Regions from separate parts of the uncultured Flavobacterium sp. genome, predicted to be linked through region 1. Evidence: riboswitches for the same ligand, from Rfam matches in the RefSeq annotation. Region 1 holds a riboswitch; each other region holds the start of a gene.
The links. Region 1 has a riboswitch for S-adenosylmethionine ahead of WN975_RS07395 (TlpA disulfide reductase family protein). Riboswitches for the same ligand answer to the same signal wherever they lie in the genome.

Region 1 (4,464 bases):
TCATACCACGAAACCTGATTCGAATGATGCTCCATGTGCGTGATAAAAACAACAGGTTTATCATTATCATCATTCGCTCGCAAACCCATTATTCTTTGCAATTTTGATAAAGCCGCCGTCATTCCGGTTCCGGTTGTAACCAAAACATCAGATTCGCTGGCGTTAACAGATTTTTTTATGACATCTCTAGCATATTGATAAGCATAAGTCGAAGTTTTTCCGGTTTGACTTGAAAGTGAATGCGTATTGGCAATCATTGGACCAATTTTATTAAGCATAATATCCTCAATCGGAACGTATAATCTTCCGCTGGCAACCCAATCTGCATACAGCAAATTCTGTTTTCCATAAACCGATTTAAAAGTGTGATCTACGCCTACTGTGTTTTCTCTGAATTTAGAAAAATAACACTCCAATTCAATTGGTTTCGTTTCTGTCTCAATAGCATTCATTTCCTTATCATTTAAATTAACTAAATTTATTATTGTTTGCATTTTTAAACACATAGAAACATAGATTCTATTCTAAATAAAAGATGTTTGAAAAAATCTAGATTTTCACACATAGTCCCAAAGCTCCATATCATTAAATTAAGCTTTAAACACAATCCCTTTGTGTTCTTAAAGCAAAGCATAATTCACAAAACTTTGCGTAATCCTTTGTGAACTTTGCGGTAAAATTTTCTTTGTCGAGTTACATACGAGGCTTCTCCCGAAGTTTCAGGATTTGTTAAAACGCCTCTCTAGATAATGAAAAACTATGTTTCTATGTGTTTAAAAAATTAATTTGCTTGTCCTAAAAGTGCTTTAAGCGTCGTTTGCAATTCTTCTCCGTGAAGATTTTTTGCTACGATAATTCCTTTTGAATCCACTAAATAATTCCCCGGAATTGCTCTTACACCATATAATTTAGCAACGGCGCTATTCCAGAAAAGTAAATCCGAAACGTGTGTCCAGGTCAAATTATCGTCCTGAATACCTTTGATCCAGTTTTCTTTCTTTTTATCCAAAGAGATTCCGATAATGTTGAATCCTTTATCGTGAAATTCTTTGTAAGCCGCTACGATATTTGGATTTTCTTTTCGGCAAGGTCCGCACCATGAAGCCCAGAAATCAACTAAAGTATAACCGCCTTTTAAATTTTCATAAAAGCGAACTGGTTTTCCTTCTGGATTAGTGCTGGTAAAATCGGGGGCTTTTTTTCCAACCGCCAATCCGTTCAAAACGGTAACCAGTTCTTTTAATTCTTTCACGTAAGTGGTACTTTGAAGGCTTTTATCAAGCAAAGCAATGTTTTGAGTAATTTGTTCCGGTGTTAATCTGTACGACCAATTTCTGTACAACACATAAGCAGAAACTATAGATTTAGGGTTTTCTGTAATGAATTTACTGATTTCTACATCTTTTGATTTTCTGTAGGTTTCGAATAAATTCTGAGATTCAGAACCTTCAACTACAGATCCACTATAGTATTTCTTTGGATTTAATTTTACTGTTATTGGACCTTTTTCAAGGAATATATATAAAGGACTATCTTCTGTATTTACGCTTAAACCGTATAATTCGGGAGTTTTTACTTTGGTTTTAAAACTAAAACTTCCGTCTTTTACTTTTACCGAATCAATTGTAGTAAACATTTTATTGTGGAATTTCTGCAGATATACATATTGCGCAACCGTATCTACAACAGTTCCTTTTAATTGCAAGCTGGTGTCTTGCGCCTGAGTTTGTGAAACTCCAAGAAATAAAGCGAAGCCTAATAGTATTTTCTTCATTTTGTTTTGATTTTTAAGTGATAATAAGATTTATATTTTAGTTGAAATTAGACAAAGGAATTCCTTTAACCCAATGTAAAATGGATTTTAGCAAATGCTATTTAAAAGGGAAATTGGATAGAGTTTAATGCTTTCGCATTCGGAAAACAGCAATACTATTTGCATCAAAAATTGAATTCAAAAATTCATAAGCCGCGTATAAAGTTGAGTCTGTTTTCATTTTAAAAAATAAAAAGGTTTTAACATTAATGATCTTATTCAGATTTTGAGGAAATCTTTCTTATCTGTCCCGCAAGGCAGGAAGGATTTAGCACCTTATTCGGTAACAGGTTGCTAAGACATCACTGGGCCTATTCCCTCAGTCTTTCTGGATAAGTATCATACAGAAGTTTTCTGTGATACAAATATATATACTAATTCTATAAAATTAGTATAGTTTAAGAATATTTTTTCAGAAATTATTTCAAAAGCTTATTTTTCATGTTATAAATTACTGTAAAACAAACATTTACCATTAAAAAAAATATTTTGAATTTTTCTTATTTTATAACAATAATTCATACACCTGATTGATGAAAAACATCAAATATGATTTTTATGTTGCAGAAAAAGCACAAAAAAACTCATTCCGATTTTGAAATGAGTTTGTATTATAGTGATATTATCGCATCTGTTTGCATCCCGTTTAAACCCGACAGGTTTTGAAAACCTGTCGGGTTTGTCGCGCTATTGTTTGCACAAGAAATAGCTATAACTTCAAACCTTCAAAATAAGCTGTAGTTTCTTCAATTAAAGAATGCATCAAATCCTTGGCTTTTGTGTGTTTTAAAATTGGCGAAATTTGTCCGCCCCAGAATAATATCATATCCCATTTTTGTTGATCGAGCGCTGCTTTTCGTAATGGAGATATAAAAGTAGTTTGTAACGGAAAAGGCAGAACATCTGATTCTTTCCCGATTATATCTTTTGCAATTCGGCTTGTGATTCCTCGTCCGAGTCTTCCGGTGTAAGCACGCGAAAGTGTTGTGTATTTTGCTGCATCCGAAAATAACATTTCTCTATGAATTGGTAATGCATTCGATTCATCGGTTGCTAAAAATGCTGTCCCAATTTGGACTGCGCTTGCGCCTAATGTCAAAGCTGCTGCGATTCCCTTTCCGTTTGCGATTCCGCCGGCGGCAATGATTGGTATTTTTATTTTCTCGCGCATTAATTGCAGTAAAACAAAAGTTCCAGTTAAGGATGATTCGGCTGAAGCCAAAAAAGAAGGTCGGTGTCCGCCTGCTTCAAAACCCGAAGCGATAATCATATCAACGCCTTTACTTTCCAGAAAAATACCTTCATCAAGTGTTGTGGCAACTCCTATTGTTACAATTCCTAATTTTCGACATTGTTCTAAAACATCATCCGAAGGAACGCCAAACATAAAGCTGAAAACTTTTGGACGAACATCTAAAATGACTTGTAATTGATTCTCAAATCTTGATTGAAATGGTGCTGGTTTTTCCGGTAACGGAATCCCAACTTCATCATAATAAGGTTTGAAAAGCGCTTTTGTTTTTTCAAATTCTTCATCGGTTAAACCGCCATTGGGAATATCATGATCTGAAACCCAAAGATTAATATTATAGGGTTTATTCGTGGCTGCTTTTATTTGTTTGTCTGCTTCATAAATTTCCTGCGGAGTTAAAGTATAAGCTCCGTAACCGCCTAAACCGCCAAGATTAGAAACTGTCGCGGTTAATTCTACGGTTGATAAATTACCGCCAAAAGGTCCTTGCAATATTGGATAATCAATTCCTAACAGTTCCTTCGCTTTTGTATTGTACCACATCGCTTTAGAGTTTAAATTATTCGCTAATGTCTGTCAACATTTTATTGACAATAATCCATTTGCCGTCAATCTTATGGAAAGATAAAAAATCCCGATAATTAAAGTCGTACATTTTAACATTAATCTCTGCAATCGCTATTGAATTCACGACTTTTATGTTTAGAATTTCGCCTTTAAAAGGTTTTCCGGAGTCTTTTGGACTTTGTCTGTTTTTTACGCCGTCCAAATAAAGATCTACAGTTTTGAAGTAAGGTTGTCCTTTTACATCGCCAAAAAGCAGTGATCCGGGATGAAAAATACTTCCCAACAACATTTCATCTCCTTCATAAATTCCTTTGAAATAGTAATTTTCTACTACATCAATAATTGCTTTTATTTCTACTTCTTGATTTTCCATTTTAATTTTATTTTGTGCTTTAAGTCCTGCCGTTAAGCAGGACATCAAAGCTATTACTATTGCAAAATTTTTCAACTTAATTTAAATTATGTCCGGCTGCTTTACCTCCGTCAACATTGATAATTGATCCGGTAATAAAGTTGCTTTTTGCCACGGTATAAACCATTTCGGCAACATCATCGATCTCTCCTACTCGATTTAATAAATGTAAACCTGCACTCTGATCTGCGTTTTCACCGTGCATTGGAGTTCTGATAACTCCTGGCGCAACGGTATTTATGCGAATATTTTGTTTTCCAAATTCAGCTGCCAATTGAATTGTCAACGCGTGAATTGCTCCTTTACTCGAAACCGGAGCCGAAGCTGGCCATCCGCCCAATCCGTGATTTACCAACGGTGTTCCTATATTGATTACGACACCGCCTTTTTGTTCTAACATTTGCGGAATTACGGCTTGTG
Region 2 (4,464 bases), 3.6 Mb from region 1:
ATCTAATCGCGGTTGATGCAACTGCAAGTGACGAACTTATTCATCATTATAATACGTTGATCGAAAACGGATTTAATATTGTGGCGGTAAATAAAAAAGCCAATACATTGCCAATCGATTTATACAAAGAGATTAGGGCGAATCTTAAAAAGTATGACAAAGAATTTTTGTATGAAACATCGGTTGATACCGGTTTTCCTGTTTTACAAACCTTAAGAGATTTGTATTATTCGGGAGAGAAAATTACAAAGATTCGCGGTGTTTTTTCGGATAATCTGAGTTATGTCTTTAACCGATTTTCTACAGAAGAAGCTACTTTTTCTTCGCTTTTAAAAGACGCGAGTTTACTCGGATTAATGCGATCGACTTTTAAAGAAGATTTATCCGGAAATGATACAGCCAGAAAACTACTGATTTTGACGAGAGAAATCGGGAAGGATTTTGATTTATCAGATATAAAAATCGATTCTTTGCTTAGAGAAGAACATTTAGAAAAAAATGGCATTCTTAATAAAGAGGCAGTTGATAAATCATTCAAAATTGCAAAAATAACACAAGCGGATAATCATGTATTAAGATATGTAGGAGAATTCGATGTAGAAAAAAATACATTAGAAGTTAAATTAATTTCAGAACCTGTTACGTCAGCAATTGGTCAGCTAAAAGGATCTGATACCATTTTCGAAATTTATACCCAATCTTATGCAGATGTTCCAATCGTAATTCAAAGTGCATCGGCATGCAAACAAGCTATTTCAAGAGGAGTAATTACTGACATTTTGAAAGTGGCTGAAAAAATTAAAAATAAAGAAGCAGTTTGGTTGTAAGTGGCTTTTAATAGTAGTTAGTTGTTCTTTGATATTTTGAAACAGGAAAATTTGTAACGTATTTTTTGTAGGTTTTAACGTTCATTTTAACAAAAGGCAATTTTGTAAGATGTTTTTTAACGTTAAAATGATGTTTTTTAACGTTTTTTAAGATTAATTTGTTGATCCTCACTTGCGTAATTGAAAAAATATTCGCACATTTGTAATACCTCAAAAACACCAAGAAGATAAATTTAGTTTTCTAAATTATAGTAATGTTGATCGAATAAAACCGTTGATAAATTTTATATCTTATTGATTTTGAAGAGAAAAAATAAGTAAAAATAATTCGGCAGTTTCGAGAAGCTTTTAAAGACAAACAAATGCAAGATTTTTTTAAAATAGCAAGTAAATCAAAGATGAATAAATCCCTACAGATGAACAAGATGTTTAACGTCGCACGTATTTGTGTATGCGTCTGTTGATACTAAAAGTATATATAAGTTGTAAAAAACTTAAACCCTTTTGGTATTAAAAATCCAAAAGGGTTTTTTTATTCCATTTGGTTACCATAACAAAGAATTAAATAAATAGTAAAGATTAAAATACGCAAACTAACTTAAACTTAAATATCATGAGCACAATAAACTACTTAAGAAAAAAACTTTTCAGAAGCAAAATCGAAAGAAATAATCCACCGCCGGTAAACGAGTTAATCCACCCAAGTTTTGGAATAACTGAAACAGATAAAAAAGCGGAGACAAAAGCACCAAATTCATTATTGTTTTTGATGTATTCAAAAGAAAATGAAACTCTTTTCATCTAACTTGAAAAGCACTCATAAATTAAGGTAATACCTGCTTAATTTTACTGAGCAAATTGTTCGGTAATTTTTTGCGTATAATAGTTTTTGGTTGAATTATCTTTAAGAAATTGCAGAATCAGTTTCGATAAAATTTGTTAGTTTAAGAAATAAGTAGTTAATTTGCACCTTTAAGTTCAAAAACGTATTGAAATGTTATAAAGAAAGGACGAGGGATTAGACCCGATGAATCCTTAGCAACCCTTCGTTAAATCGAAGAAGGTGCTGCATTCTACCACGCCCAAACGTGGAAAGATAACAACAAGAATTTTCTAGTTTCACTCTAGTACTTTCTTTCTAATATTTCCACATACAAATCAATTAATAAAAAGATTTGAAATTGGAAAATATACCAAGTCCCATTATAATTCAAGATTTCATCACCGAAAGTGGTGCAACATATCTTTCATTACCGTTAAGTTTTACGCTTTCTGGTTTGCCATTGCATAGCGCGCCTATAGTTTTGGTTAATCATGCTTTGACAGGAAACGCTGAGGTAACTGGAGAAAATGGTTGGTGGAATGATTTAATTGGCGAAGAAAAAACAATCGATACCCAAAAATATACCATTCTGGCATTTGATGTTCCGGGAAATGGAAACGATTCGTTTATAATTGAAAATTATCTGGATTTTACCACGAGAGATATTGCCCGAATTTTTATAAAAGGTTTAGAAGCTTTAAATATTAGCCAAGTGAACACCATTATTGGAGGTTCTGTTGGCGGAGGAATCGCCTGGGAAATTCTTGCATTAGAACCTAATATTACTCAAAACCTAATTCCCATTGCGACAGACTGGAAATCTACAGACTGGATGATTGCTAATTGCTATTTGCAAGAGCAGATTCTGAATAATTCTTCAAGACCAATAGAAGACGCCAGAATTCACGCAATGTTATGTTACAGATCTCCTGAATCATTCAAAGAAAAATTTCAGCGTACAATCAATGCCAATCTTTCTGTTTTTAATATAGAAAGCTGGTTGGCACATCACGGTGAAAAACTACAAAAGAGATACCAATTGGCATCGTATAAATTGATGAACCAATTGCTTAAAACCATAGATATTACCAGAAATAGTGACGATTTTGAAACTTTAATGTCAAGAACAAATGCAGCGATTCATATTATTGGAATCAATTCGGATTTGTTTTTTACACCAAAAGAAAATCGGGAAACTTTTCAGGACCTAAAAAAGTTCAAAGACAATGTTTTTTACAGCGAAATAGATTCAGTTCACGGACATGACGCTTTTTTAATCGAGTACAAACAATTAGATCATTTACTTGCCGATATTTTTAAGGCAGAAACAATAGAAAAATAAAATGAAAATATTAAAATTTGGAGGCAAATCGTTATCAAACGGAGAAGGACTTAGTAAGGTAGTTTCAATCATTTTAGATAAAGTAAATCAAGGCGAAAAAATTGCCGTAGTAGTTTCTGCCCGCGGAAATGCAACTGATGAATTAGAAGATATTTTAAGAATAGCTGCTAAAAACGGAAATTACAAACCTTTATTAGAAAGCTTTAAAGCATATCAAACTTCAGATTATCCGCAAGTTGATTTATCAGAAGAGTTTAATATTTTAGATAAACTTTTTGAAGGAGTAAGCCTGATTGGAGATTATAGCAATAAAATTAAAGATCAGATTTTATCTAAAGGCGAATTGCTTTCGGCTAAATTATTAACTTCAATTTTGGTTGAAAAAGGGATTCCTGCAAATTTTGTTGATACAAGAGAATTGCTAAAAACCGATTCGAAATTTGGTGATGCGCAGCCTTTAGAACAACTTTCAAAGAAAAATGTAATCAACTATTTCAAATTACATAACGGAGAAACAGTTAATATCGTTACAGGTTTTATTGGTTCAAATAACAACAACGACACAACAACATTAGGAAGAAATGGAAGTAATTATACCGCTTCGTTAATTGCTAATTATTTAGATGCCGAAGAACTTCAAAACTTTACACACGTTGACGGAATTTATACCGCAAATCCTGATTTGGTTGCCGATGCTAAAAAAATCGAATACTTATCATTTAATGAAGCGAATGAATTAGCCAATTTTGGAGCAACAATTCTGCACGCTAAAACGATAATTCCATTATTAGAAAAAAATATTCCGCTTCGTATTTTAAATACTTTCAATCATGAAAACCGCGGAACTTTAATTACCTCAGATTCTGCTAAAGAAGGAATTAAAACACTTTCTGTTTTGGAAAATGTTTCTTTGGTAAATCTTGAAGGTCGTGGATTACTTGGAAAATCAGGAGTTGATGCTCGTATTTTTAAAGTTATGGGCGATCATAATATCAGTGTAAGTATCATTTCTCAAGGTTCTTCAGAAAGAGGAATCGGATTGGTTGTGGCTAAAGATAAAGCAACTCTTGCAATGGTAGAATTAGAGAAAGAGTTTGAAAACGACTTTTATTCTAAAGATGTAAACCAAATTACAGTAACAGATAATGTTTCGGTAATTTCAATCATTGGTCAGGATTTAAGTACTTTCCACAAGCCTTACACAGCCTTAATTAAAAACAAAATAGTTCCAATATTATTCAACAATACAGTTACGGGTAAAAACGTGAGTTTGGTTGTTAAAAAGGAAGAACTGAACAAAGCTTTAAATGTAATTCACGGAGAGATTTTTGGAGTTTCTAAAAAAATCAACATTGCTATTTTCGGTCACGGATTAGTTGGAGGAACTTTGATTAATCAAATTTTAGAATCGGCTGCAGCAATTGAGAAACGTAAAGATGTGAAATTGAACGTTTTTGCAATTGCGAATTCTA
Region 3 (4,464 bases), 3.6 Mb from region 1:
TTATCTATATCTCCTTTATTTTCTGTCATTTTTATTTTTCAATGGAATTTTTTAAAATCATTCATAAAAATAGTCCGACTTCGGCATTTTTTTTATTCCCTCTTTTTTATGTAAAATTCCCCAAATCATATTATATAGATCTAAAAAAGGTTTTGCGTTTTTATCATTCTTATCGCTAGTAAAACCTGTATTATAACTCACAAGTTTATTTTTTCCATTTGCCTTAATTAATATACTTTGCAAAAAACCAGGATCTGTGATTACAATATTGTTCTTGTCATTTGGTTCAAATTTTGTTGGCATTTTTAAAAAATTGCATTTCAAAATGAGCGAATATATTTTCTCCTTTTCTTCCTTTGTTAACTTTACTTTTACTATTTTTTCCCCTCTTATATATTTTCTATGAAAATTATTATTCTGAGAATTATAATAATCATTTCCTCCATCTTCAATCACAAAATAAAAATCGGTGGGTATTTCTTGTCTGAATACTATTGAAGGTTTTCTACTGAAACCAAATAACCCAAAAAGCACAAACACAACTATTATTATTTTCAATTGCTTCATTTTTTAATCGTTTTAAAAATAAATTCTTAAAACTTTGAACCTATTTATATTTCGTTCCTCCGGAACTTTTTGAAGAGCTTGCGTTTTAAATTATTTCCCATGCATCATATAAAGAACTTTACCGTTTTTTGCTGAAATTTTAATATCAAACACACCTCCAAAACCAATTTTATTAAAAGCGCCTTCAATATGCCAAATAGAATCATTTTCTATTGTTACTGTATAAGGTCTTTGGTCTTCTATTTGATCTTTACCATATGATTCAAATAAAATAGGTTCCGCAATTCCAACAGCTGTTTCTTCTTTGGTAACTAAACAATCTTCACATTTAATTTTTTTCTGAAAAACTGTATTAGTCGTATAATTACAGCTTACAAATATTAAACTAATCAAAAGCAAAATCTTCTTCATACTTATTGAAAAACTACTAAAGAAATTAAGCAAAAACCGGTGCAACTCGTGGCTTATAATCCTTCGCAACTTCAGCAATTAATCTGATGTGATCCGGAGTTGTTCCGCAACAACCGCCAATTATATTGATTAAATTATCATCTAAATATTCTTTGATGAGTGCCTGAGTTTGTTCTGGTGTTTCATCGTATTGCCCGAATGCATTTGGTAATCCTGCATTTGGATGTGCCGAAACATTAAAACTTGTATGTTGTGCTAATGTTTTTAAATACGGTTTCAACAAATCGGCTCCAAGAGCACAATTGAATCCTACACTCAATAATGGAATATGTGATACTGAAATCAAAAACGCTTCAACCGTTTGCCCAGAAAGTGTTCTTCCTGAAGCATCTGTAATCGTTCCTGAAACCATAATTGGAATATCAAGATTACGTTCGTCTTTTACTTCTTCAATTGCAAAAAGTGCTGCTTTTGCGTTTAAAGTATCAAAGATTGTTTCTACCAAAAGTAAATCGCAACCTCCATCCATTAAGGCTTCTACTTGTTGTTTGTACGCAATTCGTAAATCGTCAAATGTTACGGCTCTGTAACCCGGATCGTTTACATCTGGTGACATACTTGCTGTACGGTTTGTTGGACCAATTGAACCGGCTACAAAACGTGGTTTGTCTGGATTTTTGGCTGTAAATTCATCGGCCACTTCTCTTGCGATTTTAGCCGATTCGTAGTTTAGTTCATAAACCAATTCTTCCAGGAAATAATCGGCCATACCAATTGTGGTTCCTGAAAATGTGTTGGTTTCTACGATGTCTGCACCCGCTTCATAATAAGCGGCGTGGACATCGCGAATTGCTTGTGGTTGTGTTATGGATAGTAAATCGTTGTTTCCTTTTAATGGATGCGGGAAATCTTTGAAACGCTCTCCACGAAAATCTTCTTCGGAGAAATTATAGCGCTGCAACATTGTTCCCATTGCTCCATCAAGGATTAGGATATTTTTTTTTATTGCTTCCTGAATTGTTATTGACATATCTTTTGGCTTTTAGCAACTAAGACACTAAGGTTCTAAGTTGCTAAGTTTTTATTTAATTATAATTTTCGCTTTAAAAACCTGTCGGTTTTAATACGATTTTGATTCACATTAATTCCAAGAATTCACTTTTGTTGGCTCATTAGCCCCGATTGAAGTGGAAATCCTTTTGCTTTTTTCTTTAAAAAGCAAAAGATTGCAACAAAAAGCGGGAACGATTGACGGCAAAAATGCGCCAATGATTCGCTCATAATACCAAAGTGAATTCGGTAAAATTATATTGTAAGTTGTCAGGAAGTGTTTTGAGAAATACTTTTATGTATTTGTGTTATCTATCTTAGATACTATGATTAGTACAAAGTAGAATGTAGCACCTTCTTTATGATAAAGGGTTGCTAAGGTTTCATTGGGTCTTTCCCTCCGCCTTTCGTGATAACTTTCAGTAATTTTAAGAACACTGCAAAGTAAAGACATAACCTGAACAATTGCAAGTTTTTTTTAAGTTTCTGAGTTGCTAAGATTCTGAGTTTCTAAGTTTAAAATTTTATTTGTGTTTTGCTAATGCTTTTTGAAGAATTTCATTTCTTCTTCACGATCTATAAATTCGTTATTCTCAGCTTATTTAAAGTTCAATTTTGATTTTTTGTTTTGATAGATTTTCAAACAAATATTACATTTTCTTTTATTTATAATAGGCTATTTCAAAATTTTGAACCTGATTTAAGTAGAAATAATTTGTAATTAATTTTTCTAAAATATTAATTTTCTCCTGAAGCTTTTCGGCTCTTTCAGTTGCTCTTTTTTTATTATATCTGCGATCTTCTTGATAATCTACATTTTGACTTTCTTCATCCGAAACATATTGAATCAACGTTTTGATATATAAATCTTTCTGTTTTTGAAAATTATACTTCTTTTCAAAATATTCTTTTCCTTTTGTTAATTGATAAATAGAATATTCTGCAGAAGCATTTAGCCTTTTATGTTGATGTCCGTAATAAGTTCCGCTATAATTTAGACCTTCGTAAAGTCCGTTTACTGCACGATACAATTGAATTAGTTTTTCTCTTTCTGATTTGAATTTTCCTTCTCCATTTTTTTGCTTGAGATAATACGCATATATTAAACAAAAATTATCTCTGCCGGCTTCACTACTAAAGGTTATGGATTTTTCTTTTCCGTCTTGATTAATATAATTTTCCCATAGTTTACCTGCATATGATTCATTGGGACTTGAAGGAAATTCTGCTTTGAATACCGGAAATAGTATTTCAATTTTATTTAATTCATTTTTAGAAATTATTAATGAATCATTCCCTTCCTCGCTATAAATAACTATCTTTTTATTTTCAAGTTTTGGATTATCATTTAAATGAGGCAGACATTTATTGGTGGTAACTTCTATATCCTTTTTGATAATTGTTTCACTTTTAGGTTTATCACAACCAAGGAGAAAAACAAATAAACCCAATAAAAGAAAACTGCAATTTTTCATTTAATTTGCTTTTGATCTTAAACAATTATTTTTTCTTACTTGCTTTTGCAAACGGATTAAATTCTAAGCAAAGCTCTAACCAAAATGCTAAATCCTGACTTTTTTGCCAGCCATTTTCTGTAACAAAAATGTAGTTTTTCATTGGTCTTTCTGCATTTGGCATTGGTAAAACATCGTCTCTTTCTATTGCTTTTGCATACGCTTTATCATCAATTCGGCATAACAAAAGATTCTCTCCAATTTGTTTGTCAATACGAGTTCCGCAACACAATTTATTATCTACCATAAATACGATACCGCCAAACATTTTCTTTTCGAAAAAATCGGACTCTTTGTGTTGGAGATATGTTCGGATTCTTTGTGCGTTATTTTCGTCGAAAGCCATTTTTTTAAAGGTTCTGAGGTTCTGAGTGACTAAGGTACTAAGTTTAAAACCTATTTAGTAGTTGGTTTATATTTTGAGAATATTTCCATCACTTCTTCATGATCTATAAATTCGTGATTCTTTGCTTGTTTGAGTCCAGTTTCAATTTCTTCTTTTTCTTCTTTAGATAAATCTTCAAACCAATCTTGCATATCTTTTTTTTAGTTTACGTAATAAAGATAGAAATAAAAAAGCTCAAACTATATTAATATAGTTTGAGCTTTATATATAAAAATCTTAGAATCTTAGTCGCTTAGCAACTTAGAGTCTTAGATAATCGCTTTCACAACCGCTTTTGGAGCTTCTTTACGAGTTCCGTCGAAACCGTCTACACCAGAAACTGTTGTGTATTTCAATACGTATTTTTTACCCGGATTAATGATTTGGTAAGCTGCCTGACACATTAAAGTTGCTTCGTGGAAACCGCAAAGGATCAATTTTAATTTTCCAGGATATGTATTAACGTCACCAATAGCAAAGATTCCCGGAATGTTAGTTTGGTAATCTAATGCGTTGTTTACTTTAATAGCGTTTTTC

Region 2: another riboswitch for S-adenosylmethionine. It lies ahead of WN975_RS22080 (alpha/beta fold hydrolase); the one in region 1 lies ahead of WN975_RS07395 (TlpA disulfide reductase family protein).
Region 3: another riboswitch for S-adenosylmethionine. It lies ahead of WN975_RS22180 (homocysteine S-methyltransferase family protein); the one in region 1 lies ahead of WN975_RS07395 (TlpA disulfide reductase family protein).

What each region holds. Positions count from the first base shown of each region.
Region 1 covers NZ_OX638201.1:1,719,732-1,724,195, forward strand. Annotated here, with positions in the region: gene WN975_RS07390 (aminotransferase class V-fold PLP-dependent enzyme) at 1-452, opposite strand, end outside; gene WN975_RS07395 (TlpA disulfide reductase family protein) at 782-1,774, opposite strand; SAM riboswitch class I at 2,052-2,152, opposite strand; gene WN975_RS07400 (nitronate monooxygenase) at 2,523-3,608, opposite strand; gene WN975_RS07405 (nuclear transport factor 2 family protein) at 3,625-4,005, opposite strand; gene WN975_RS07410 (SDR family oxidoreductase) at 4,082-4,464, opposite strand, start outside.
Region 2 covers NZ_OX638201.1:5,287,819-5,292,282, forward strand. Annotated here, with positions in the region: gene WN975_RS22070 (aspartate kinase) at 1-827, shown strand, start outside; gene WN975_RS22075 (hypothetical protein) at 1,441-1,632, shown strand; SAM riboswitch class I at 1,822-1,930, shown strand; gene WN975_RS22080 (alpha/beta fold hydrolase) at 2,009-2,992, shown strand; gene thrA (bifunctional aspartate kinase/homoserine dehydrogenase I) at 2,994-4,464, shown strand, end outside.
Region 3 covers NZ_OX638201.1:5,308,145-5,312,608, reverse strand. Annotated here, with positions in the region: gene WN975_RS22195 (hypothetical protein) at 1-29, opposite strand, end outside; gene WN975_RS22190 (hypothetical protein) at 58-567, opposite strand; gene WN975_RS22185 (NTF2 fold immunity protein) at 658-978, opposite strand; gene WN975_RS22180 (homocysteine S-methyltransferase family protein) at 1,004-2,008, opposite strand; SAM riboswitch class I at 2,334-2,447, opposite strand; gene WN975_RS22175 (hypothetical protein) at 2,691-3,503, opposite strand; gene WN975_RS22170 (TfoX/Sxy family protein) at 3,529-3,888, opposite strand; gene WN975_RS22165 (hypothetical protein) at 3,939-4,079, opposite strand; gene WN975_RS22160 (NAD(P)/FAD-dependent oxidoreductase) at 4,197-4,464, opposite strand, start outside.